Regions from separate parts of the Paraburkholderia sp. JHI2823 genome, predicted to be linked through region 1. Evidence: predicted binding sites of a transcription regulator. Region 1 holds the regulator's gene; each other region holds the start of a gene.
What was found. The regulator FNR, encoded in region 1, switches genes on or off when oxygen is low (the NO sensors DNR and NnrR bind a similar motif). The targets are predictions, from matches to a motif close to TTGATNNNNATCAA.
Positions count from the first base shown of each region.

Region 2: a site for FNR is predicted at 1,585-1,598, ahead of VSR34_RS31035 (universal stress protein). Genes of this name have one in related genera too.
Region 3: a site for FNR is predicted at 6,200-6,213, ahead of VSR34_RS31060 (universal stress protein). Genes of this name have one in related genera too.

Region 1 covers NZ_JAYMRY010000007.1:105,159-112,880, reverse strand. The annotation lists gene VSR34_RS10770 (MFS transporter) at 196-1,587, shown strand; gene VSR34_RS10765 (DUF2322 family protein) at 1,644-1,982, opposite strand; gene VSR34_RS10760 (MFS transporter) at 2,066-3,550, opposite strand; gene VSR34_RS10755 (hypothetical protein) at 3,741-4,475, opposite strand; gene fnr (fumarate/nitrate reduction transcriptional regulator Fnr) at 4,863-5,618, shown strand; gene VSR34_RS10745 (alkaline phosphatase family protein) at 5,682-7,334, opposite strand; gene VSR34_RS10740 (Gfo/Idh/MocA family oxidoreductase) at 7,620-7,722, shown strand, end outside.
Region 2 covers NZ_JAYMRY010000042.1:25,856-33,577, reverse strand. The annotation lists gene VSR34_RS31045 (1-phosphofructokinase family hexose kinase) at 1-611, shown strand, start outside; gene VSR34_RS31040 (universal stress protein) at 665-1,507, opposite strand; gene VSR34_RS31035 (universal stress protein) at 1,663-2,169, shown strand; gene ftsH (ATP-dependent zinc metalloprotease FtsH) at 2,206-4,182, shown strand; gene VSR34_RS31025 (RNA polymerase sigma factor RpoD/SigA) at 4,176-5,306, opposite strand; gene VSR34_RS31020 (universal stress protein) at 5,690-6,145, shown strand; gene VSR34_RS31015 (cation:proton antiporter) at 6,204-7,460, opposite strand; gene VSR34_RS31010 (heavy metal translocating P-type ATPase) at 7,605-7,722, opposite strand, start outside.
Region 3 covers NZ_JAYMRY010000042.1:33,731-41,452, reverse strand. The annotation lists gene VSR34_RS31085 (MBL fold metallo-hydrolase) at 1-1,380, opposite strand, end outside; gene VSR34_RS31080 (hypothetical protein) at 1,636-2,061, shown strand; gene VSR34_RS31075 (PAS domain S-box protein) at 2,080-3,204, opposite strand; gene VSR34_RS31070 (nitroreductase family protein) at 3,369-4,394, opposite strand; gene VSR34_RS31065 (universal stress protein) at 4,438-5,244, opposite strand; gene VSR34_RS31060 (universal stress protein) at 5,311-6,129, opposite strand; gene VSR34_RS31055 (beta-ketoacyl-ACP reductase) at 6,357-7,103, shown strand; gene VSR34_RS31050 (hypothetical protein) at 7,152-7,379, opposite strand; gene VSR34_RS31045 (1-phosphofructokinase family hexose kinase) at 7,542-7,722, shown strand, end outside.

The DNA.
Region 1 (7,722 bases):
GGTGCCACGTTTCTCGCTTGGCGATTCCCCCGCCGGGTTGACTTGATGGTTGCGCGTGCAATGATCCGCAAGAAGTTCGCACGCGCCGCGCGCACACCCGGCTTCCACAAGAAAGACGCCCAGCGAGGCGTCGTCACGGAGACAAACATGCAACGAACCATGGGGGCGGAGGAACCGCTCGACGCCGTCACGGCCATGCCAGCAGGCAATCGCGCCGCGGCGGCGCTTTCCGCGCGCATTGACCGCTTGCCCGCCACGCGGCAACTCTGGATGCTGGTGACGCTGATTTCGCTCGGCGGCTTTTTCGAGGTCTACGATCTCATCTTCACGGGCTACATCGCGCCTGGCATGGCGAGAAGCGGCATGCTGCAAACCACCACGCACGCATTCTTCGGCTTCAACGGCATCGGCGCTTTCGTGGCCGCGACGTTCGCGGGCCTCTTCGTCGGTACGTTCTTTCTCGGCTGGCTGCCTGATCGATTCGGACGACGAAGCGTGTTCACGTTCTCGCTCCTCTGGTATTCGGCGGGATCGGTGGCGATGGCGTTCCAGCACACCTCGCAGGGGCTGATCCTGTGGCGCTTCATCACGGGAATCGGCGTGGGCATCGAAATCGTCACGATCGATAGCTACGTCACCGAAATGGTCCCGCAGCAGATGCGTGGCCGCGCCATGGCATGGAACCAGGCCATCATGTTTTCGGCCGCGCCGATTTCGGCGCTGCTCTCGTGGTGGCTCGTGCCGCAGGCGCCGCTCGGTCTCGACGGTTGGCGCTGGGTCGTGCTGGCCGGTTCGCTCGGCGCGGCGCTGGTGTGGTTCGTGCGGCGCGCCGTGCCGGAGAGCCCGCGCTGGCTCGTCTCGCACGGCCACACGGAGGCGGCGGAGCGCGTGATCGCGCAGATGGAGCAGCGCGCCGTGCGCGAAAGCGGTGCGGCCTTGCCGGAGCCCGCGCCCACGCCCGCGTTGCCTGTGCACCGGCGCGCCTCGCTCGCGGAGCTCTGGCGGCCGCCGTACCGTGCGCGCCTCATCATGCTGATCGCGTTCAACCTGTGCCAGGCCATCGGCTACTACGGTTTTGCCAACTGGGTGCCCACGCTGCTGATCGGGCAGGGCGTGACCGTGACGAAGAGCCTGCTCTATGCTTTCGTGATCGCCATCGCGTTGCCTTGCGGGCCGCTGCTCGCGATGCTCGTGGCCGATCGCATCGAGCGCAAGTGGCTCATCGTCGGCTCGGCGTTCGCGGTCGTGGTGTTCGGGCTACTGTTCGCGCAGGCGCGCGGGGTGGCCGCCCTCATTTCGCTCGGAGTCCTGATCAGTCTCGCGGGGCAGACCATCTCCGTGTGCTACCACGCCTACCAGGCCGAACTTTTTCCCACCGCGATCCGTTGCAGCGCCAATGGAATCGTGTACTCCGCGAGCCGCGTGGGCGCGATGATGTCGGGATTCGTCATTGCCGCGCTGCTGCGCGACTTCGGCGTGAGCGGCGTGTTTGCGGGCATCACCGTGTGCATGGTCGCGGTGATGGTTTCCATTGGCGGGTTCGGGCCGCGCACGAATGGCGTAAGGCTCGAAGCGCTGTCGGCGTGAGGTAAGGAAAGCGGCAGGCGTTGCGCGCCGGTTGGTGCGCAACGCCTATGCGGGATTCAAGCCGCCGGGATCACATCGATGCGCAGCGCCGGGCCGCCTGCCGCGATCTCCAGCAGACGGTCCACGTTCGGGTGCGCGCCCGGACGGTTGCGCGCGTCGGCGGTGTGCTCGGCGAACACCGCGAGGCCGTGTTCCGCGGCGTTGGCGTCGAGCGAGCCGAATGCTTCGCGCAGATAGTGGTAGACCGCGAGCGAGCCCTGCTTGCCGGGCTTGTTCTCGATGCTCGCGACCACGGCGCCCTGGCCGTCCACGAGATCGATGCGCTCGATGCCGTCGATGCCCGGCAGCAGGGCGAGATTGTCCTTGAATACGGCGCCCGGTTGAATTGCCTGAATCACTGAAATACTCCGTTGGTTCGATAAATGCCTTTGGCGGAGCCGTATCTTAGCCGATCGGAGTGTGCCGCACGTCGCCCGCCTCACTCGTCTCCCACAGCCGAAAGCGGCGCGGCCACATGCTCGAGCGATTTGCGCTCCGCGTCCACGCCCCAGATCGCGGCGACGAACGCCGCGCCGATCATGAGCGCCGAGCCCACCACATAGCCCGTGAACACCTCGCTGCGCTGGTGGGTGTCGATCAGCCGCCCGAAGAAGGCGGGGCCGATGATGCCGCCCAGCGCAGTCCCGAACGCATAGAACACGGCGATGGCCAGCGCGCGAATCTCCAGCGGAAACGACTCGCTCACGGTCAGATAAGCCGAACTCGCCGCAGCCGAAGCGAAAAAGAAAATCACCATCCACGCGCCGGTTTGCATCCTCACCGTGAGGATGCCCTGCGCGAACAGCCAGCCGCTCGCCGTGAGCAGCATGCCCGAGAGCGCGTAGGTCGCGGCGATCATCGTGCGCCGGCCGATCACGTCGAAGAGGCGTCCCAGCATGATCGGCCCGAGAAAGTTGCCGAGCGCGAACGGCAGCAGGTAGAGGCCGACTTCGCTGCCCGGCACCCCATAGAACTCCGTGAGCACGAGCGCATAGGTAAAGAAGATCGCGTTGTAGAAGAAGGCCTGCGCCGTCATCAGCGAAAGGCCGACCAGCGCGCGCCGCCGGTGCCGCACGAAGAGGGCGTGAAACACGGCGCTCAGCGGCGTATGGCTGCGCGCGTGCAGGCGCAGCGGGGCGCCGGACGGCTCGTCGAGTGTATGGCCGGCAGCGCGAAAGCGCGCCTCGATGTCCTGCACGACGCGTCCGGCTTCGCCGTGCCCGCCGTGCGTGAGGAGCCAGCGCGGGCTTTCCGGAATCCAGCGGCGCATCGGCAGGATGATGAGCGCGAGCACCGCGCCGATGAAAAAGCACACGCGCCAGCCCCAGTCGGCGGGCAGCAGATGCGGGTCGAGCAGCACGAGCGAGCCCGCCGCCCCAACGCCCGCGCCGACCCAGAACGTGCCGTTGATGCAGAGGTCGGTCCAGCCGCGCACGCGAGCGGGCGTGAACTCCTGGATCGTCGAATTGATGGCCGCGTACTCGCCGCCTATGCCAGCGCCGGTGATCAGACGAAAGACCAGGAAACTCGCGAAGCTCCAGGAGAACGCCGTGGCCGCGGTGGCGAGCAGATAGACGGCCAGCGTGATGAAGAAGAGCTTGCGGCGGCCGAGCCGGTCCGTGAGCCAGCCAAAGCCGAGTGCGCCGCACACCGCGCCCGCGATATAGGCGCTGCCCACGAGGCCCACCTGCGCATTGTCCAGATGCAGAACCGGGCTCGTTTTCAACGCGCTCGCCACCGCACCGGCCAGCGTGACTTCGAGGCCGTCGAGGAGCCACGTGACGCCCAACGCCGCGACGATGAGCACATGAAAGCGCCCCCACGGCAGGCGGTCGAGGCGCGCGGGCAGCGTGGTTTCGATGATGACGGGCTTATCGGACGTAGTGGTCGTATCGGGCCTATCGTGCGTATGGTGCGGATTCATCGGGCAGGGCTGGGTTCGGTCGGGATGGCTGTAGCATGGCCCGTTCCCGAATGGCCGCAGAAGAGCGAACCACGTAAGCAGGTGCGAAATACCGGCTCACGCCAAGTCCGAATTCTTATCTGCGGGATCTCCGAACTTGCCAATGCTTTGAAGGCGCGGCCGAATGTGTGCCCGGAACTCGCGCGCTCGATTAGAAACTGCGCCGAACGGTGACTGTCGCGCCAGTGCTGTGCGAATGAAGAATGGCGACTCGCGCAGTGGCGGAAAACACCCATTGGTCCATGGTGAGCGAGAGCCTGCGTTGAGGCTGCGCGCCGATGTTCAACGTGCTGTCGGGCACCTGAAGAATCGAAATTTGCGGCGCTGTGGAAGGGCCGATGTGCAGATAGCCGGAAGACGGCAGCGCGGCCTGCGGCTCACCATACCCGCTGCCGTGTGCGGACTTCGTGAACTCGTAATGGTATTTGTCGTGTGCGATTGGCGCGCTATAAAAATTCTCCAATTGCGCGTAAAACGGCTTTTCCTGATTCTGTTGATATTCCAGTTCGTAACGGTGCAGATACACCTGAGGTTCTGGCAGTGAAGGAACGACCTCCATGGGCATCGGCGCGATATTGGCGAGCGTCATGGTTTCGGGAGCGCTCATGAAGGTGCTCTGAGCGTAAGCGTAACCGCTCAGCATAAGAAAGGCTGCACCGACAATCTTTTCGTTCAGGCACGTCATGAGGAACCCTCCAATGACGAACTCGAAACATCGACCGCTGAATGTTTCGATCGAACAGACCGCCTTCGCTTCACCTGCATCCATGCATTCTAGTACCTGATTTGCTTCCTGCCAGCCGAATATGAGTGCGTGCGGCGCGATCGATGCGAAGTCCACCAGCTGACGGATGGTCTGCAGAATGCGAGGGGGTGCCAAATGCAACGTTCACGCCTTTCGTCGCTTAACATGACAGTCGAAATGACCGGTCAACGGATGTGGACGGCCGGCAACAGCGGAAGAAATTGCGGATGGAGCAGCGCCGGCGATACCGGCGAAGTCAACTCGTTCGGGAAAATCCGCAGTCGGACCGGACCGTGCCGAACAATGCGCCGAGTGACCTTCAGCGCGCGCGCGGGTCGTGCATCGGCGGTGTTGTTTTTGCGTCGCTTGCGTTTGCGCAAGCGGGCGAGATAGCCGGCGAAACCGTTACGTGACAAGGCGCAAGCGCTCGCGGTTCAGGTGCGCGGCATTTTGCCACCACATTGACGCACGCGCATGGTGTGACAATGCGTCGAAATCTTCAAAATAAGCTAACGAAGGAGTCGTCCGATGCTGTCACCCGTCGCAGGATCCGCTATCGTCGTGCGCCAAAGCAGTCGTGCTCCTCTCGGGGCTACGCAGCCCAGTGCGCGCTGCTCGGGGTGCTCAATGCGCCATCTTTGCATGCCGCAAGGCTTGCCGGCGGAAGAGCTTCCCAAGCTCGAGGCCCTGATCTGCGGCGCGCGCAAGGTGCGCCGCGGGGAAGCGCTCTACCGCTCGGGCGACCGCTTCGACAATCTCTACGCCGTGCGCTCCGGCTCGCTCAAGACGTTCATCGTCAACCGTGACGGCCGCGAGCAGATCACGGGACTGCGTCTCGCGGGCGATGCGCTGGGGCTCGACGGCATTGCCAACGACGTCCATGCGTTCAGCGCGGTCGCGCTCGAAGACAGTTCGATCTGCACGCTGCCCTACGCCGCGCTCAAGACGCTTTGCCGCGAAAGCGGCACGATGCAGGACCGGCTGCATCGGCTCATGGGCGACCAGTTCAATCAGGAAGCTTCGCAGATGATGGTGTTGGGCTCGCTCAGCGCCGAAGAGCGCGTGGCCGCGTTCCTGCTCGACGTCTCGTCGCGCAACTGGCAGCGCGGCTATTCGCAGGCGGAGTTCCGCCTGCGCATGTCGCGCGAAGACATGGGCAGCTATCTCGGCATCACGCTCGAAACGGTCAGCCGGATTCTGTCGCGCTTCCAGAAGCGCGGGTTGATCGATGCGCAGGGCAAGCTGATTCGCATCTGCGATATCGAAGGGCTGCAGACGGTCTGAGCGGGACCGGCGGCGCGACAGCCATCGAACGCCCGATGACTGCCGCTGCCGATTGCTAACGATTTACTTGTCGTCGTCGAGGCCAAGACCCGGCAGACGATGCGTGCCTTCGACCTGCACCGCGTGCAGCAGACGCGGATCGAGGTCGAGCGCGCTCAGGATCGTCGGCGCGACCTGGGTCGTGAACACGTAGTGGTCGTCGGTGCGGCCGGCGTGCTTGAGGCCCGGGAACGACACGACGAGACCCAGATGGCTGTCGTCGGGCGCGTTGCCGCCGTGCTCTTCATCCTTCTTCTTGCTCGACGTATAGATCACACCCGGGTTCGGCTGCACGACGATATCGGGCGTGCGGCCGTTCGAAGGATTGCCGAACCAGTCCGCGAGACGGTCGCCGGTGAGGATGTACGCTTGCGGGCCGTCCGCGCAGATGCCCGGCGCGTTGCAGCCCAGGTTGGCCTTCAGCGTCTTCACGACCGCATCTTTCTGGCTCTGGTCGCGCAGCCAGATCAGGCCGACGTCGTCGGTCTGCACCATGCCGGTGCCAGAAAGGCCCGTGCCGTCGTTCAGGCTGCCCGTCTTCGTATTGTTCTGACCGAAGTTGCCGTTCGGATCCAGATAATTGTTAGCCTCCAGCAGCGCCGTCAGCGTATCGCCGTTCTTCACCAGCTTCGTATGATCGGTCGGCGACTGGCCGTGCTTGGCCGTCACGATGATGAGCGTCGAGGCATAAAGATTGCGCTGCTTCAACTCCGTGACCACGCGCCCGAGCGAGTTGTCGAGGTACGTGATCGCCGCAGCGACCTGCGGGCCTGGCGTGAAGTCGGCGTCGAGGTACCCGCCTTGCTTCGCGACCGTCGCCTTCTGCGCGACGCTGAGCGTCTGGAAGTTCGTGCCGAACAACGTGGGCACGGGCGCGCTCGTCTTGCCCGTCGAATCGAGGCCGTCGATCTGGTTGATCAGCGCCTGCACGTGGAGGTTGTCGAAGACCTCGGTATGCGTGTAGACGTCCGTATAGTCCGAGTTGGTCTTCGGATCGATCGAGTTGATCTCGGTGCGCGCGAGATCGTCCACGCCCTTGCCGGACGGCCCGTTGACCCAGTCATAGCCCCACGCGTGCTTGTCGGCCCACGCCGTGTGCGAGCCGTGCAGATTCTGCTTGATCACTTCGAAGACCGTGTTGGTCTTGATGTAATTGTGCGGGTACACGGGCGTGCAGACGCCGTTGATCTTCGCATACGGAATGGCTTGCGGATTGAATGCGCCGCCGCCGTCGAGGTGGACCAGCGCGCCGCCGTTCTGCGCGTCGATGCCGGTCGTTTCGTCGAACACGACGTTCCAGCCTTGCGGGCCGGCACACTTCGAATCGAGCGGAGCGTAGAGCGTCCGGTCATATGAGACGTCATAGAAGAGACCCGCGCTCCTGGGCGAGCCGCCCGTCACGAGCGCCGCGAGACCGGGGAACGAATCGGACAGATGGGGCGTGTGCGCGTTCGTGTAGGTGACGCCCGATTTGGCGAGCAATGCGAGGTTGGGGCAGCTGTTGCTGCCGATGCAGCGGGCGACATCCTGCTCGTGCAGGCCGTCGAAGCTGATCAGCAGGACGTGCTTCACGTCCTTCATGTCGCCTGCGTACGCCGTCGACTGTACGCCCGCGAGCGCGAGAGCACTCGCTCCAACGACTGCGCCTATCCGTGACCACCGGGTCGTATTCTCCATGTTTTACCTCGTTTTTGAATTGCGTTGTAGGGAACGTTGCGGGGAATTGCGAGGGAGCTGCGCACAACCTGAGCACTGTGTCGGGCGAAGGCGAATCTCTGATGACGTTGTGCTTTCAACTACCCATCAGTTGTAGTCAGTTGTTACGCGGTCCGCCCGATGACGAGGCGATCATGGTTTTCCCCCGGGTGTAGACTCCACCGGTCGAGCGTTGGCCATTGCTTGTCGTGCGCTCGTTTTTCAGTCCATTCCGGAATTCACGTCATCGAATCGATAGGGAACGTCATGGCAAAGGATGAAATCGTCTGGGGTATCCTGGGCACTTCGAAAATCAACGACAAGGTCGTCGTGCCCATGCACAGCGCACCGAAGTGCCGCGTAAAAGCGA
Region 2 (7,722 bases), on a different contig from region 1:
CGGGCCCGCAGATCAGCGCCGATGAGTGGTCGGCTACGCTGGCCATACTCGACGTGCTCATGCCCGCGCCGCGCTATCTCGTGCTGAGCGGCAGCCTGCCGCCCGGCTTGCCCGCGAAGGCCTACGCGGACCTGACCCGCTGGGCGAATCTGCGCGGCACCCGCGTGGTGCTCGATACCTCGGGTCCGCCGCTCGCGCTCGCACTCGATGCGGGCGTCTTTCTGGTGAAGCCCAGTCTCGGCGAACTGGCGGCCATGGCGGAAAAACCGCTCGCCGATGAAGCGGCGTGGCTCGCGGCGGCCCGGTCGCTCGTCGATGACCGTCGCGCGCAGATCGTCGCACTGACGCTGGGCGAACGCGGCGCGCTGGTCGTCACGGCGGAGGAAACCCTGCGCGTGCCGGCGCTGGAGGTGCCCATCTCGAGCGCAACCGGCGCCGGTGACAGCTTCCTGGCGGGACTGCTCGTCGCCCTGCGCCGCGGCCAGACGCTGCGGGACGCCGCCCGTCTCGCGCAGGCGGCCGCTTCCGCGACCTTGCTGTCGAGCGGCACGGCGCTGTGCGACGCGCAAGAGGTGAAGCGGCTCTACGCCACTACGCAGGAGGTGGTGTAACGCCGCCGCGGCGCGCAGCCTGTGCGACTCGCCTGCAAAGTCTCGACTGCGCTTCAGTGAGACAACAGCACCGGAACGGTCGCCGATTCGAGCAGGTCGCGCGTCACGCCGCCGAGCCACTGCTCCTTCCATTGCGGGTGACCGTAGGCGCCTGCCACGACGAGGTCGCAGCCGCTCGTGGCGACCCACGAAAGCAGGGCGTCGCCGGCGGTTTCGTCGGTATCGCTCATGGCTTGCGCGAAATCGACGTTCACCGCGTGCCTCGCCAGCATCAGCTCGATTCCACTGCCTCGTGCACCAGGCACGTCAGGCGGCAGCGCGCCGGAGCCGCGAACGCGCAACACCGTGACACGCCCGGCACGCTCCAGAAACGGCATCGCGTCGTGCACGGCGCGGGCCGCTTCACGGCTGCCGTCCCACGCGATCGCAACCGATTCGCCTGGCGGGCGCAACGCGCCGGCGTACGGCAGCACCAGCACCGGCCTGCCCGACGTCAGGACGACGCCCTCCAGGAAGCGCTTGCGCAGCGCGCGCGAATCGTCGTCGGGGCCGGGCTGACCGGCGATCAGCAGATCGGCGTGACGGCTGCGCCGGATCATCGGCTGCTCGGCATAGTCGTCGAATGCGATCCACTCGCCGCCGAGGCCCGCGCCACGCAGGGCATGGCGGAAAGCCTCTTCGGCCGAGTCGCGCTGACCGCGCCGCGCATCGCTCCAGTCGTCGTAGTAGTGCGCGCAGCCCGCAATCGAAAAGTATTCGTGCACCTCGGGCATGAATGTCGTGTAGAGCCCAGCGAGATGCGCGTCGAATTCCCTTGCGAGGTCCAGCGAAAAGCCTAGCCGGGCCTGGGCGCGGTCGCTCGGGTCGAGGTAGGCAAGCAAGGTCTTGTAGGGCATGGCAGCGTCTCCTCCGAGGGCTCCGGACCATCGAGTCGTTCTCGTTCTATTAGTCCCTCCCGGCAGGCTTCATTCGTTTGATACATATCAAAGGGATGCGACCCGCCGGCCCGAAAATCGGCCCATGGCCTCGATGCCAGCCGGCCGATTCGAAGATGGAAACCCACGACCCCGATCCGCTGGGCAAAGGCCCGGCAGGAGCAATCGACATGTACGAGAAGATCCTGGTGGCGTACGACGGCAGCGAAACCGCGAAACGGGCGCTCGCCGAAGCGTTGAAGTTCGCGGCCCTGACTGGCGCGCAGCTGCGCATCGTGCACGCGCTCGACATCGTGGCGCCCATGGGCATGGGGATGACCTACGTTCCGGCCGATCTCGTCGAATCGTACCGGGAGGACGCCATGAAGCGGCTCGACGATGCCCGTGCGCAAGCTCAGGCGGCTGGCGTGCGCTGCGAGACGGAGCTGATCGATGTGCTGGGCATCGAAGACAGCGTGGCGGATTGCCTGCAGCGGTGTGCGTCGTTCAACGGCGCGCAACTGGCCGTGCTCGGCACGCATGGCAGACGCGGCGTCAAACGCGCGCTGATCGGCAGCGTTGCGGAGCGGTTCGTGCGCTCGGCGCCATGCCCCGTCCTGCTCGTTCGCGGTGCCAACGAATGAGTGCGGGCGATACACCCATCGTGGAGCGAATTGCGCATGGAGAAGAAGTTCGATTCCGGCAGCATCGTGTTGTTCATCGGCGTCCTGGTCCTGCTCGCGGCCCAGGTGCTTTGGCTCGCGCCTGCGCCGCCGGCGATCGCCTATAGCGACTTTCAGCGCCTGCTCGCCGCGCACGAGGTCGACAGCCTCGTGATCACGCCCACGCGCATCAGCGGCGAGCTGCGCTCGGAGCAAGCGAAGGCGTCGCTTCCGGCCTCGGACGCCGCAACCTTCACCGCCGGCAAGCCGCCTTATGCGTTCACGACGATCCGCGTCGCCGACGAGTCGCTGCCGGCGCGGCTCGCCGCCGCCGGCGTACGCTACCGCGGGGCGCTCGACAGCAGCTGGGATAGCCTGCTGCTCGCCTGGATCGTACCGCTCGTGTTCTTCGTCATCGTGTGGCAATTCCTGATGCGGCGCGGCGGCGGCATGCGCGACTTCATGAGCGTCGGCAGAAGCCGCGCGCAGGTCTACCTTCAGCAGGCGACAGGCACGACGTTCAGCGACATCGCGGGTATCGACGAAGCCAAGAAGGAACTTCAGCAAATCGTCTCGTTCCTTTGTCATCCTGAGCGATACCGGCGGCTCGGGGGGAAGATTCCCAAAGGCATCCTTATCGTCGGCGCGCCGGGAACGGGCAAGACCTTGCTCGCGAAGGCCCTGGCGGGCGAGGCCGCCGTGCCGTTCTTTTCGATCAGCGGCTCGTCTTTTGTCGAAATGTTCGTGGGCGTGGGCGCGGCGCGCGTGCGCGACCTGTTCGAGCAGGCGCAAAAGCAGGCGCCGTGCATCGTGTTCATCGACGAGCTCGACGCGCTCGGCAAGGTGCGCGGCGCGAATCCGGTCTCGGGCAACGACGAGCGCGAGCAGACGCTCAATCAGCTGCTCGTCGAGATGGACGGCTTCCAGCCGAACGCCGGTGTGATCCTGCTCGCCGCGACCAACCGGCCCGAGACGCTCGATCCTGCGTTGCTGCGCCCGGGTCGCTTCGACCGCCATATCGCGATCGATCGCCCCGACCTGAACGGGCGCCGGCAGATCCTTGCGGTGCACGCGCGCGGGGTGCCGCTCGCGCCCGACGTCGACCTCGAAGAGCTGGCCGCGCGCACGCCCGGCTGCGTGGGCGCCGATCTCGCGAACATCGTGAACGAAGCGGCGCTTCATGCCGCCGAAGCCGACCACGCGAACGTGAGCATGGCCGACTTCGACGAAGCGATCGACCGCGCGCTCGCGGGCTCGGAGCGCAAGAGCCGCGTGATGAATGCGCAGGAGAAGGTGACGATTGCATACCACGAGGCGGGCCATGCACTCGTTGCCCAGAGCCGCGCTCACTGTGACCCCGTGAAAAAAGTCTCGATGATTCCGCGCGGCGTGGCGGCGCTGGGCTACACGCAGCAGGTGCCCACCGAGGACCGTTACGTGCTCCGGCGCAGCGAGCTGCTCGACCGGCTCGATGTGCTGATCGGCGGCAGGGCTTCGGAGGAACTGGTGTTCGGCGACGTCTCCACCGGCGCGGAAAACGACCTCGAAAGGGCCACGACGATGGCATGGCACATGGTGGCCCGCTACGGCATGAGCGAGCGCCTCGGCCTTGCGAACTGCGCCGACGATGGCGCCATGCCGAAAGCGCTAACGGGAGTCGATGGCGCGCGTCCGGCTGCGCGCACGGCGCAGCTCATCGACGACGAAGTGCGCCGGCTGCTCAGCGACGCCCATGAACGCGTGATGCGCACGCTCGCCGACCAGCGCGACGCGCTCGACCGGATCGCGAAGCGCCTGCTGGAGCGCGAAGTCATCGAGCACGATGAACTGCTCACGCTGATTGCAGGTGCTGAGCCTGCCGCCGTGGGCGCGGCGGCTCAGCCCGATGCGGCGCAGCCCGCGGCGGCACCGCAAGCGCCACTCGCGGCCGGCGGCGCATCGACGGTGACGGCTTTCGCGGCGCACGTCTCCCAGCGGCCGGGCCCGCCTCAGTGATTGCTCTCCAGATAGTCGTGCGCGGCGGTACGCACGCGCTCCGAGGCGCGCAATGCTTCGAGCGCGCGCTTTTCGATGCGGCGCACCTGCTCGCGGGAGACGCCCATGTGCTTCGAGATTTCCTCGTACGTTTGCGGTTCGCCATCGCCGATGCCGAAGCGGCGACGCACGATGTTCGCCTCCAGGGGAGACATTGCGTCGACCAGGCCCTTCACGAACTCGCACATGCGCACGCGAGCCAGGGTTTCCACCGGCGCAGGGGCCTCGTCCGGAATCAGTGCGATCAGTTCCGTTTCCCCATCGGGCAGCACGATGTCGAGCGAAGCGGGCTCGACGGGCAGCGCCAGCAGGCTGCGCACCTTGTCCTCGGCCATGCCGCTGGCCGTTGCCAGTTCCCCGGGGCCGGCATCGCGACCCGTGCGCTGGCGGATACGCTCGCGTGCGCGCCAGACGCGCGAGAACTGGTCGCTCACGTGCACGGGTAGCCGGATCGTGCGCGAGCGCTCGGCCACGGCGCGCGCAACGGCCTGGCGGATCCACCACGTCGCATAGGTGGAAAACTTGAAACCGCGCCGATATTCGAACTTCTCGATTGCGCGCATCAAGCCGAGGCTGCCCTCCTGAACGAGATCGGCGAGGTCGATGCCGCGATTCTCATAGCGCCGCGCGACGGAGTAGACGAGCCGCATATTGGCCTCGAACATCCGGCGCGTCGCCGCGCGCAGCCGGCGCCGTGCCGCTGTCATTGCGGCACGGCGCTCGCCCGCTTGCGCCTCGTGGCCAGTCGCGGCCAACGCGTCGCAGGCGGCCTCGATGTCGCCGCCCGGCCAGTCATGAGCTTCGTACTGCTCGACATCGCCTCGCGCGCGGCGCGCGAGAACTTCGAGCGCCGGAGGACAGGCCTCGATGCAACACAGGAGGTCTTGACGGCTTGCCTCGATCTCGCGCGCCAACTCGGTTTCCTGCTCGCGCGACAACAGCGGCACCGCCATCATTCGCGCGCGATAAAGATCGAGCGTGTCGCCCGATACGCGAATATCGTGCGGGCCCGCGTCGAATTCGCGCATGGGCTCGTCGCGCTCCATGCGGTTGTGTGATCGTGGCTGACGGGGTTTGGTCTTCATGGCGCTGGCGGTCCTTCCGCGTGGCTGATCGCGGGCGCTGGAGGCGCCGCGCATTCCGGCGGGCTTCACTACACGAATTCCCATTCGCCATGGACCGCCTGACGACAACGATCTTGGGGCGAATGCCTGCGATTCAACAAACGCCGGCCGTTTTTTTATGGGAGCACGGCGCTCAGATCGACGCGGGTGAACATCGTTGCCTTCGCCGGCTCGCGCTCGCTCGCGAACGCGATTGACTCAGATCAACCGGAATTCGGGGCGCGCGAAGCAGCGCCAATCGCGCCTTCGATCCGCATTCAATTGACTGAGATCAGTCCAAAACCAGGCCGGTTGTGTAGGTTGGATGCGTCGTCATGAGACGACGCGCGCGCGGAGACCGTCAAATGACAAAGCCCGATTTTCGAAAGATTTTGCTGGCAGTGGACGGTGGTGCCTGCGCACAGCGCGCCACGCAGGAAGCCGTGGCGCTCGCGGCGCTTGCGCACGCTTATGTGCATGCCGTGTACGTCGTGCACAGGTGGGGTATCGCGCCGTACTCCGGCTACTTCGATCCCGATGCGCTTGGCAGGGTGCTCAACGAGGACGGTCGCCTCGCGCTCGAAGCGGTGCGGCGGGCGATGGCCGATCAGAAAGTGTCCGGATCGGTCGAGATCTGCGAGACGCTCGGGAAATCCGACTCGATCGCGCAATGCCTGCAGCGCTGCGCCAAAACGCAGGAAGCGGATCTCGTCGTGATGGGCACCCACGGCAGGCATGGCGTGAGCAGGGCGGTGCTGGGCAGCGTTGCCGAGGGGCTGCTCCGAATATCGTCCTGTCCGGTGCTGGTCGTGCGTGGCTAGCGCAGTCGCTTGCCTCTGCGACCTCTGCGACCACTGCGACAAGCGAAGCCGTCGCGTATCAGCCGTCCCCGGCGCTCGCACGATCGGCGCCGACAATTTCGTGCTCGGGGGCATCGTCCCCCAGGGTGGCGATCGCCCGCGTATAGCGGCCGATCGCGGGCAGTGCGGTGAGCCCATGGGCGAAGATGCTCAGCAAGACCGTCGCCATCACGGCCAGCTTGATGGTCGGCTCGCCGGGCAGGTCCGCTTCGCCCTCGAGGTACACGAGGCCGAGGACGATGGACGCGAGCCCCCTCGGGCCGAACCAGCCCATGAACAGCACCGTTGATGAGCTGAGATGCGTGCCCCTCAACGCAAGCGCCACGGGAATCATGCGGATCAGCGTGAGACTGAGCACGCCGTACGCCACGATGGCGAAATCGAACTCCCTCCAGACACGCGTAACGAGCAGCCCGAACAGGAAGAAAACAAAGTAGTTGAACAGCTGCCCCCAATCCTCGGTGAACTCGACGCTGTGCTTGCCGACCTCGCCGAAGCCTGCCTGGGTCGCCAGGCCGGCGACGAAAGCCGCGATGAACATGCTCGCGCCGGTGGCCTCCGAAAGCAGCACGCAGCCAAAGGGAAGGGCGACGACCCCGAGCTGCGTGAGCGGCACCGCCATCCATTCCTTGCGCCGCGCGAGGCCCAGCAGCCAGCCGCCGATCAGACCGATGCCCAGTCCCACCAGCGCGCCGTAGCCGAGCTGCTCGACCAGGAAGCGGGTCAGGATCGACCCTCCCCCGCCTGTCTCGCGCGCTTGCGCCAGCGCGATGAAGAACATCAGAAAAGGAACCGAGAGCCCGTCGTTCAGACCTGCCTCCACGTTCAGCGCCTGACGAATGCGCCGCGGCACGCGCGGGCTGCTGACGATGACCTGACCGAGCCCGGCGTCGGTCGGCGCCAGAATCGCGGCGAGAATGCCCGCTTCCCACCAGGTCAGTGAGCGCAAAACGACCATCGCAGCGAGGATGCCAAGCGCAATGGTGAAGAGCATGCCGCCGCTCAGCAGGCGAACGGGCAGATTCGCTTCGCCCTTGAGCATCTGCGGCCGCACGCGCGATGCGTCCGTGAACAGCGTCATCACGAGGCCCAGTTCCGCAATCAGAAGCAGACCCTTGCGGTCCAGTGCAAGCTCGCTTAGCGCCTCCTGCGAAAACGACATGAGCGCGCCAAGCGCCGTGAACAGGATAGGCGCCGTGATGACGGTCCGCTCGAGACGCCGGGACACGAGGCTGTAGACGAAGACGAGCGCGACGAATGCGGCGATGAGCATCATTTGTGCGACTCCCATGGTGAAGGCGGGAGGGTTTGGCGCTGACGGAGCGTCGCCCTGGCGGATATGAGACGCCAACCCGCGCGCGGTCAGTTGATGGAGGTCAATGCAAGCCGTCACGCGATAGCCGGGCGATCGGCTATGCGGCTATGCGCTGTCGGCGAGTGCATGGAAAAGCTCGTCTTCCTGCTCGCAGTGCAGGCGAACGATCGCGTGAAGACCGTAGAGCAGACGCTGGATTTCCTGCAGCCACTCGGTGTCGGGA
Region 3 (7,722 bases), on a different contig from region 1:
CGGGCGAGCGCGCACAGTGGCCTCGGCGAGTTCGACCGAGTCCCGATATTCCGGGACGCAGCAATCCCAATGCAGCGTCTCCGCAATGCGGCGGCGCAATGCATCGGCCGCCGCGGGCTCGCCGTGTGTGACGAACGTGCGAATGGGTGGGCAGGTCATATGGGCGAGCCAACGCAGGGTTTCCTGGTAGTCGGCGTGTGCGGAGAGCGACGTGATCGATGAGACTTCTGCACGCACGCGTACATAGTCGCCGTGCAGCTTGATGGCCGGCGCATGGGCTTCGAGCGCCGCGCCGCGCGTGCCGGGCGCCTGGTAGCCCACGAGCGCGATCGTGTTGCGCGGGTCCGAAGCGTACAGGCTCAGGTGATGCAGCACCCGGCCACCCGTGGCCATGCCGCTGCCCGCGATGATGACCATGGGACCGTTGCGCCCGGCAATCGCTTTCGACTCATCCACCGTGCGCGCCATGAACGCCACGTGATCGATGGCGTGCACCTGCGAGACGGTGAGCCGATGGTCGCTCATGTGACGCCGGTAGAGGTCGGTCACGCTGATCGCCATGGGACTGTCGAGGTACACCGGAACGTTCGCCATGCGCCCCGACTGCTTCAACCGCGCGATGTAGTAGAGGACCTCCTGCGCGCGGCCCACGGCGAAGCAGGGCATGACGACGATTCCCCCGCGCGCGAAGGTGCGCGCGAACATGTCGGCGAGTTCGTCCTCGGGGTTGAGGGCATCGTGCAGCCGGTCGCCATAGGTCGATTCGACCACCAGATAGTCCGCGTGCGCAGGCGGCGATGGCGCACGCACGATCGGGTCGTCGGGCCGGCCCAGGTCGCCGGAAAACGCAACGACGGTATGCCCGTTGCACACCACCGCGCTCGCCGCGCCGAGGATATGGCCGGCGGGCAACAGCCGGAAGGTGAGTTGCTCGTCGAGCGTGACCGGTTCGTCGAACGGGCGCGGCGCGATGAGCCGCAGTGCCGCTTCGGCGTCTTCCAGCGTGTAGAGCGGAAGGGCCGGATGGTGTTTGGAGAAGCCGTGGCGGTTCGCGAATGCGGCGTCTTCTTCCTGGAGCCGCGCGCTGTCGCGCAGCATGATGCCGCACAGGTCCGCGGTGCCGGGCGTGCAATAAACCGGGCCGCGATATCCGTTGCGCGCAAGGACGGGCAGGTAGCCGCAATGGTCGATATGGGCGTGCGTCAGGACGATGGCATCGAGCGAATCGGCAGGAAAGGGCAGCGGATCCCAGTTGCGCAGGCGCAGGTTCTTGGTGCCCTGGAAGAGCCCGCAATCGATCAACACCCGCTTGCCTCCCGCTTCCAGCAGATAGCGTGAACCGGTGACCGTCTGCGCCGCGCCCAGAAACGTCAGCTTCATCATCCTCTCCTCGCTTCATGTGCCCACGTGCCCTTGATATTGATTGGATCGCGTACCCGCATGCCGCCTTTGATTTGAATCAGACGAACGGACTTTGCCCCGGATCCGCCTCGACTTGAGGCAGATCAATCGAGGCGGGCCAGTCGATTCTTAGATTGGAATGGGTGGCTCACGGTAACGGGCCGGATTGCGGGCGGGGGCGAAAAAATGGCGAGCAGGTTGTCCTTCGGCTGGGCGCTGGGTTGGATGCTGTCGATGGCATCGCTTTCGGCTTGCGTGACGGACGTCGGCTCGCACCGCGAGGAAAACGCCGCCTTCCGCCAGTCGGAGACCGAACTGGCGGCGCGGCGAGAGCAGAGCGCGATCAAGTGCGCGACATCCGACGACTGCGCGCAGGTCTGGGCCCGCGCGCGGATCTTCGTGCAGCGGCACTCGCCCACGCCCATCGATCGTGCGACCGACGAGACGATCGAGACACGCATGCCGCATGAGTTCGGTCTCGCGTACTTCTGGGCGGTGCGGCAGATGGCGGCGGACGGAACGACGACGATACGGCTCAAGGGCCTGTGCCGCGGCATGTACAGCACCGACAACGGCCCCGGCTGGCTCTACGCGCGCTGCGCCGAGCAGCTCCTGCAAGGTCAGCTCGAATTCGTGCGGGAAGTGGGGGGCGTGAGATGAAGCGGGCGCGGATGTTCGCTACCGGTTGGCGCGAGCGAGCGCCGAATGAATTTTCACCGGCAGGCGAAACTCCGCCGAAATCGTGACACCCCCAGCTGGACGTCCATCGACCGTCAGCGAGCCGCCGACCTGCAGAATGCGTTCGCACATGCCGATGAGCCCAAATGCATCGGGACGCGAGGGGGCTTTCGGGTCGAAGCCGACCCCGTCGTCGCTGATGCGCAGCCGGCAATGGTTCGCGTCGTTCTGAAGCTCGATCGACACCCGTCGTGCACGAGCATGGCGCGCCACATTGGTGAGCGCTTCCTGAACGACGCGAAAGAGGGCGGTCGTGGCGAATTCGCCCAGGTCGGGCTCCGAAATATCCAGCACGCACTGGACCGTCACGCCATAGCGGCTCTGGAAGTCCTCCGCGAGCCATTCGAGGGCGGCGCTCAGTCCGAGATCGTCGAGTATGGCGGGCCGCAGATCGGCGGCGATGCGCCGCACCGCGGCAGCTAGCGAATCGATATCCGCGCCGATTTGCGCGACGGCCTCGAGTTCGGCATGCATCCGTGTCGGCAACACGTTGGCGAGTTCTTTTCCGTGCATGCCGAGCGCCATTTTCAGCGCGGCGATCCGTTGCCCGAGATCGTCGTGCAATTCGCGGGCAATGCGCCGCTGTTCGTTCTCGCGCGCCTGCTGGACCAAGGCGGATGCAGCATGAGCGCGCTCGAGTTCTTCGAGTCTGCGCCGCTCGGTCATATCCCGGGTGATCTTGGCGAAGCCGACGAGCACGTCGTCGTCGTCGCGCACGGCGGTGATGACGACGCTCGCCCAGAAGCGGGTGCCGTCCTTGCGCAGCCGCCAGCCTTCGTCGGCGACGCGCCCGTGCAGCGCGGCCGCTTCGAGCAGACGCTCGGGCTTGCCGGCGGCGATATCGTCGTGCGTATAGAACACGCGAAAGTGCTGGCCGACGATTTCATCTGGAGAATAGCCCTTGATGCGCTGCGCGCCGGCGTTCCAGCTCGCGACGCGGCCGCCGGGCTCGATCATGAAAATGGCGTAGTCCGCGACGGCGTCGATCAAAAGGCGATACCGGTCCGCAATCGTGATGTCGCTGCCGTTGCTTCCAGTCCAGGATGTGGGCCCCGCCGTTTGCATGAAGCGCTCCGGATGATTTGCCGTGTCAGCAGGTATCGGACGCGTGCCGATGCACGAGGCGCTTTGCGCCGATAGCCGATAAACCGCATGGTAGGGCAAATTGCTTGTCGCGTTGAGAAGGGTGACAAGCGCCGGACTTCCAGACGACGGCCTAACGACGAAGCCTACGCCACGACTTCGCTCAGCGGACGGCGTGGCGAAGGCGCGTCGGGCGTGCCGTGGCCGATACGCAGCAGAAGCTGCGGGCACGCCGATGCCGGCATGCCGAGCAGCGCCCCAAGTTGCGCGCGCAACTCTCCCACCTCGATGGGCTGGTTCAGATACGAGGCGCAGAGCCCGTGCGATGTCAGCACGAGCAGCACGCGCTCCAGCGCCTCGCCCGCGGCGAGCCAGGCCTGTGCGTCGTCGACGTTCGTCGCGATGCACAGCAGCAGCGGCGACCCCGCTGCAAGCGCGCGATGCGTGGCCGCCACGCCGCCGCCGACATCGAACGTGCGGATCGCGGAGGCGACGAGCGGCGTCGCGAAGTCGAGCAGGGATCCGATTCCGGCCGAGTAGGCCGGCATGCCGTCGCCGGTATGGCGCGGATGGATCCATTTCGCGAGTTCGCGGCGAAAGCGTGGATCGGCGAACTGTCGCTGGTCGGCAGCGGCAACGAGGTCGGCGATCGCCTCTCGCGTTGCGGTTTCGGTTGCGCACGCAACTTCCACGCCCTCGGCGCGCGCCGCCTCGAGCAGTGCGTGTTCGATGGCAGCGGCGACAGGCGCAGGAGAAAACGGCCGACGTGTCGTGACCCGCCGGGAAATCGCATTGAGAAGCGGCGCCAGCTCCGCGCCAACGGGCTGCCCGCGCAGCAGGCGCACATCGGCGAGCAGGTCCGGATCGAGGCTCGTCGGAAAGAGCGTGATCGCATAGCCTATGTCGAGGCTCGCAAGCGCGACGCGCAGATTGAAGAGCGCGGCGCCGCAACTGATGATCAGTTCCCGATCGAACGGATCGACGACGGGCAGCGCGCGCAGGCGGTCGGCGCACAGCAGGATCCTGTCCTGGCCGGGCACGAAACGCCACGGCTGGCTGTTGTGGCTCGACGGCGCTAGCGTGGCGTGGCGCACGGCGTAGCGCAACGCGTAGTCGTCGAGCTTGTCGACCGGGCTGGTGTCGGCTGCCGGGTCGTGGGGCTTGTCGAGCATGACGTACTCCTGCCTCTTCGAAGGCGCGCTGCGCCCGGTGAAATCAGTGCGACATGAAGACCGGAACCGTCATCGCTTCCAGCAACGTGCGCGTCACGCCGCCCAGAACGCATTCGTGGACGCGCGAATGCGCGTAAGCCCCCGCCACGATCAGGTCGGCATGCAGGTCGCTGGCCCGGCTCAGCAGCGCCGCGCCGGTCTGAACCGCCGGGCCGCGCGGGGTTTCGTGAAAGGATGCCTGCACGCCGTGCAGATCGAGCCACGCGGCGGCATCGATGGCCGCGTTTTGCGCGTGCGCGCGCTGCGCGCCGCCGTGCGACGCGATCACCTCGATCGACACGCACTCGGCGCGCTGCAGCAACCCGAGCGCGTCGGAGACGGCCCGCGCGGCTTCGCGGCTGCCGTCCCACGTGACGAGGATGTTCTGCGCGAACCGGGTGAAGTCGCCGGAATGCGGGACCACGACGGCGGGCCGTCCGGCTGTCATCAGCACATCGGCCACGAAGCCGCCCGCGCTCTGGGCGACCCAATCCGCGGCTTCGGGCTGCCCGAGCACGAGCAGGTCGGCATGGCGCGCGTGCACGGCCGCGATCGCGGCGTCGCAAGGCTGAGGCGCGCGCCATTCGACGATGCGGCCCGCACGCTCAGCTTCGAGGAGAAATTGCTCGTGCATGCGCGCGAGGCGCGCCGCGGGCGTCTGCATGCCCTCGGACGCTTCCCGCTGCCCTCGCGGCACATACAGTCCGGTCAGATGCGCGTCGAAGCGTTCAGCCAGGTCGAGCGAGAGCGCAAGGCGCGCCGCGCATCGTTCCGAGTCGTCGAGGTGGACGAGCAGGCTCTTGTAGCACATGGCGATTTTCCTTGAACCCGAGCTAGCGCGCCGGCCACCCTGGCGCGCCAACAGTCAAATGCACGCTCAATGGGACATCAAAACCGGGACCGGCATCGAGCCGAGAACGGTTTGCGTGACGCCGCCGAGCATGAGTTCCTTCCAGCGCGCGTGCCCGTATGCCCCCATCACGAGCAGGTCGCCACCCAGTTTGTCCACGCGTGACAGCAGGGCATCGGCAATCGACACCGTGGGGGGCGTGTGTAACTGGGTGAGTTCCACCTCGATGCCGTGGCGCGCGAGGACGAGCGCGATGTCGGCTCCCGGTATGCGGCCCTCCCGTTCGGCGTTGAGCGTGACGATGGTCGTATGCGTGGCGAGCCGCATGAAGGGCAGGGCGTCGTACAGTGCACGCGTGGCGGACCGACCCGCGTCCCACGCGACGACGATCCGTTCGCCCGCGGTGGGAAACGTCCCGACATAGGGCGCCCACAGGACCGGCCTGCCCGCCGCCAGCGTCACCTGGGCTTGCAGGCGGCTGCTGAGCGAAGCGTCCGGATCGTGCGGATCGCTTTGACCCACGACGATGAGGTCCGAATACGGCGAGAGCGCGAGCAGTTCCGGCCGGGCGTGCTCCGTTGCGGTACGCCAGCTGCCTTTGAGATTCGCCTGCGACAGCCCGTTGAAGAACTGATGCTCGAGCGCCCGGCGCTTGTCTTCGCGTGAGCGCACGCGATAGCCCGCATCGAACGCCAGGGGCCAGGCGCTGTCGTGATCGGCCGTGACCGGCGCGAACAGCGCCTTGACGTGGGCGCCGTGCCGCTGGGCGACAAGCAACGCAAGATCGAGACAGGCGCTGGCGCGCTCGCTGCCGTCCAGATGAACGAGGATGCTGCGGTACTCCATGATCGGCGCTCCACAATTGCGCGAATAACGGTGGCGTGCGATCAGTCTAGATTCGGGCGCGCGGTCGCCATTGATTTGAATCAATGCCAGGCTGAAGCCGGCGGTTTCGGTCGAGCCGGCCTCCATTTGACGCATGTCAATCGCTGGCGAGAGCGGGTTTTTATAGTGGAGCGACCTTTCGATCGTGCCGATCCGCGGCCGATCACCGATCTGCGAGGAGAAACATGATGCGCAAGGACCGGATTGCGTTTGTGAGCGGTGGAATGGGAGGACTTGGCGCCGCCATCAGCCGGCGACTGTACGACGCTGGCATGACCGTGGTCGTGTCGCACTCGGAGCAGAACGATCATGTCGCGACATGGCTGCACGGCGAACGCGAAGCGGGCCGCACGTTTCACGCGTTCGGGCTGGACGTGGCCAGCTACGACTCATGCGAGGAGTGCGCACGAAAGGTCATCGCGGAGTTCGGCGGCGTGGATGTTCTCGTCAACAACGCCGGCATCACGCGCGACGCGAGCTTCATGAAGCTCTCCAAGCCCGAGTGGGATGCGGTGATGCACACGGATCTCGACAGCATGTTCAATCTCACGAAGCCGTTCCTGCCCGGCATGTTCGAGCGGCGCTTCGGGCGCATCGTGAACATCGGCTCCGTGAATGGTTCGCGTGGGGCGTTCGGGCAGACGAACTACGCGGCGGCGAAGGCCGGCATTCATGGATTCACGATGTCGCTCGCGCTCGAAGTCGCGAAACACGGCGTGACCGTGAACACGGTGTCGCCCGGCTACCTCGCCACCGCCATGGTGGAAGCCGTGCCGCAGGAGATCATGGAGACGCGCATCCTGCCGCAGATTCCCATCGGCCGCCTTGGCCGTCCGGAGGAGGTGGCGTCGCTGGTTGCGTATCTTTGCTCGGACGACGGCGCGTTCGCGACAGGCGCCAATTTTGCCGTCAACGGCGGCATGCACATGGAGTAGGACGCGCGGTCTGATTCGCCGGAAGGCCCGCTGTGGGGCGCGCCTCGCTCAGGGCGCGCCGTCGGCGACGAGCGTGTCGCGCAGTGCGGCGGCGAAGCGCTGGAACGCAGGCAACGAGCCCGCCACGCTCTGATATTTTTCCCGGCCGATCTGACCGTCGAGGGTGACGAGCAAGCCGGCGGTACGGGCAAGCGCGAGCAGGGTTTCAGGGTCGTCGGCGGCGCTCGCGTTCGGGAGCGCCGCGTCGGTCAGCGAGCGGATTTCGACGGTGGACATTTCGGCGCTCCTTGCATCGGATGGGACAAAGCGGCTGCGGTGAGTACGTCTTCAGTATCCAACGCCGGCTGCGGCGTTCCAATGAGCGGGCGCTGAAACTGGCGTAAGACTTTTTCTTGGAATGTAGGCAAATCCCTACGAAGGACGAGAAGGAGGGCGAAGGTGGTCGAGATCGTGACACTCACGCTGAACCCTGCTGTCGATGTCTCGACGGCGGTGGAGCGCGTTGTCGATACGCACAAGCTGCGTTGCGAAGCCGCGCGCCGCTATCCAGGCGGAGGCGGGCTCAACGTGGCTCGCGTGATCCAGCGGCTCGCCGGCCGCGAGGCGAACTGCCTCGCGC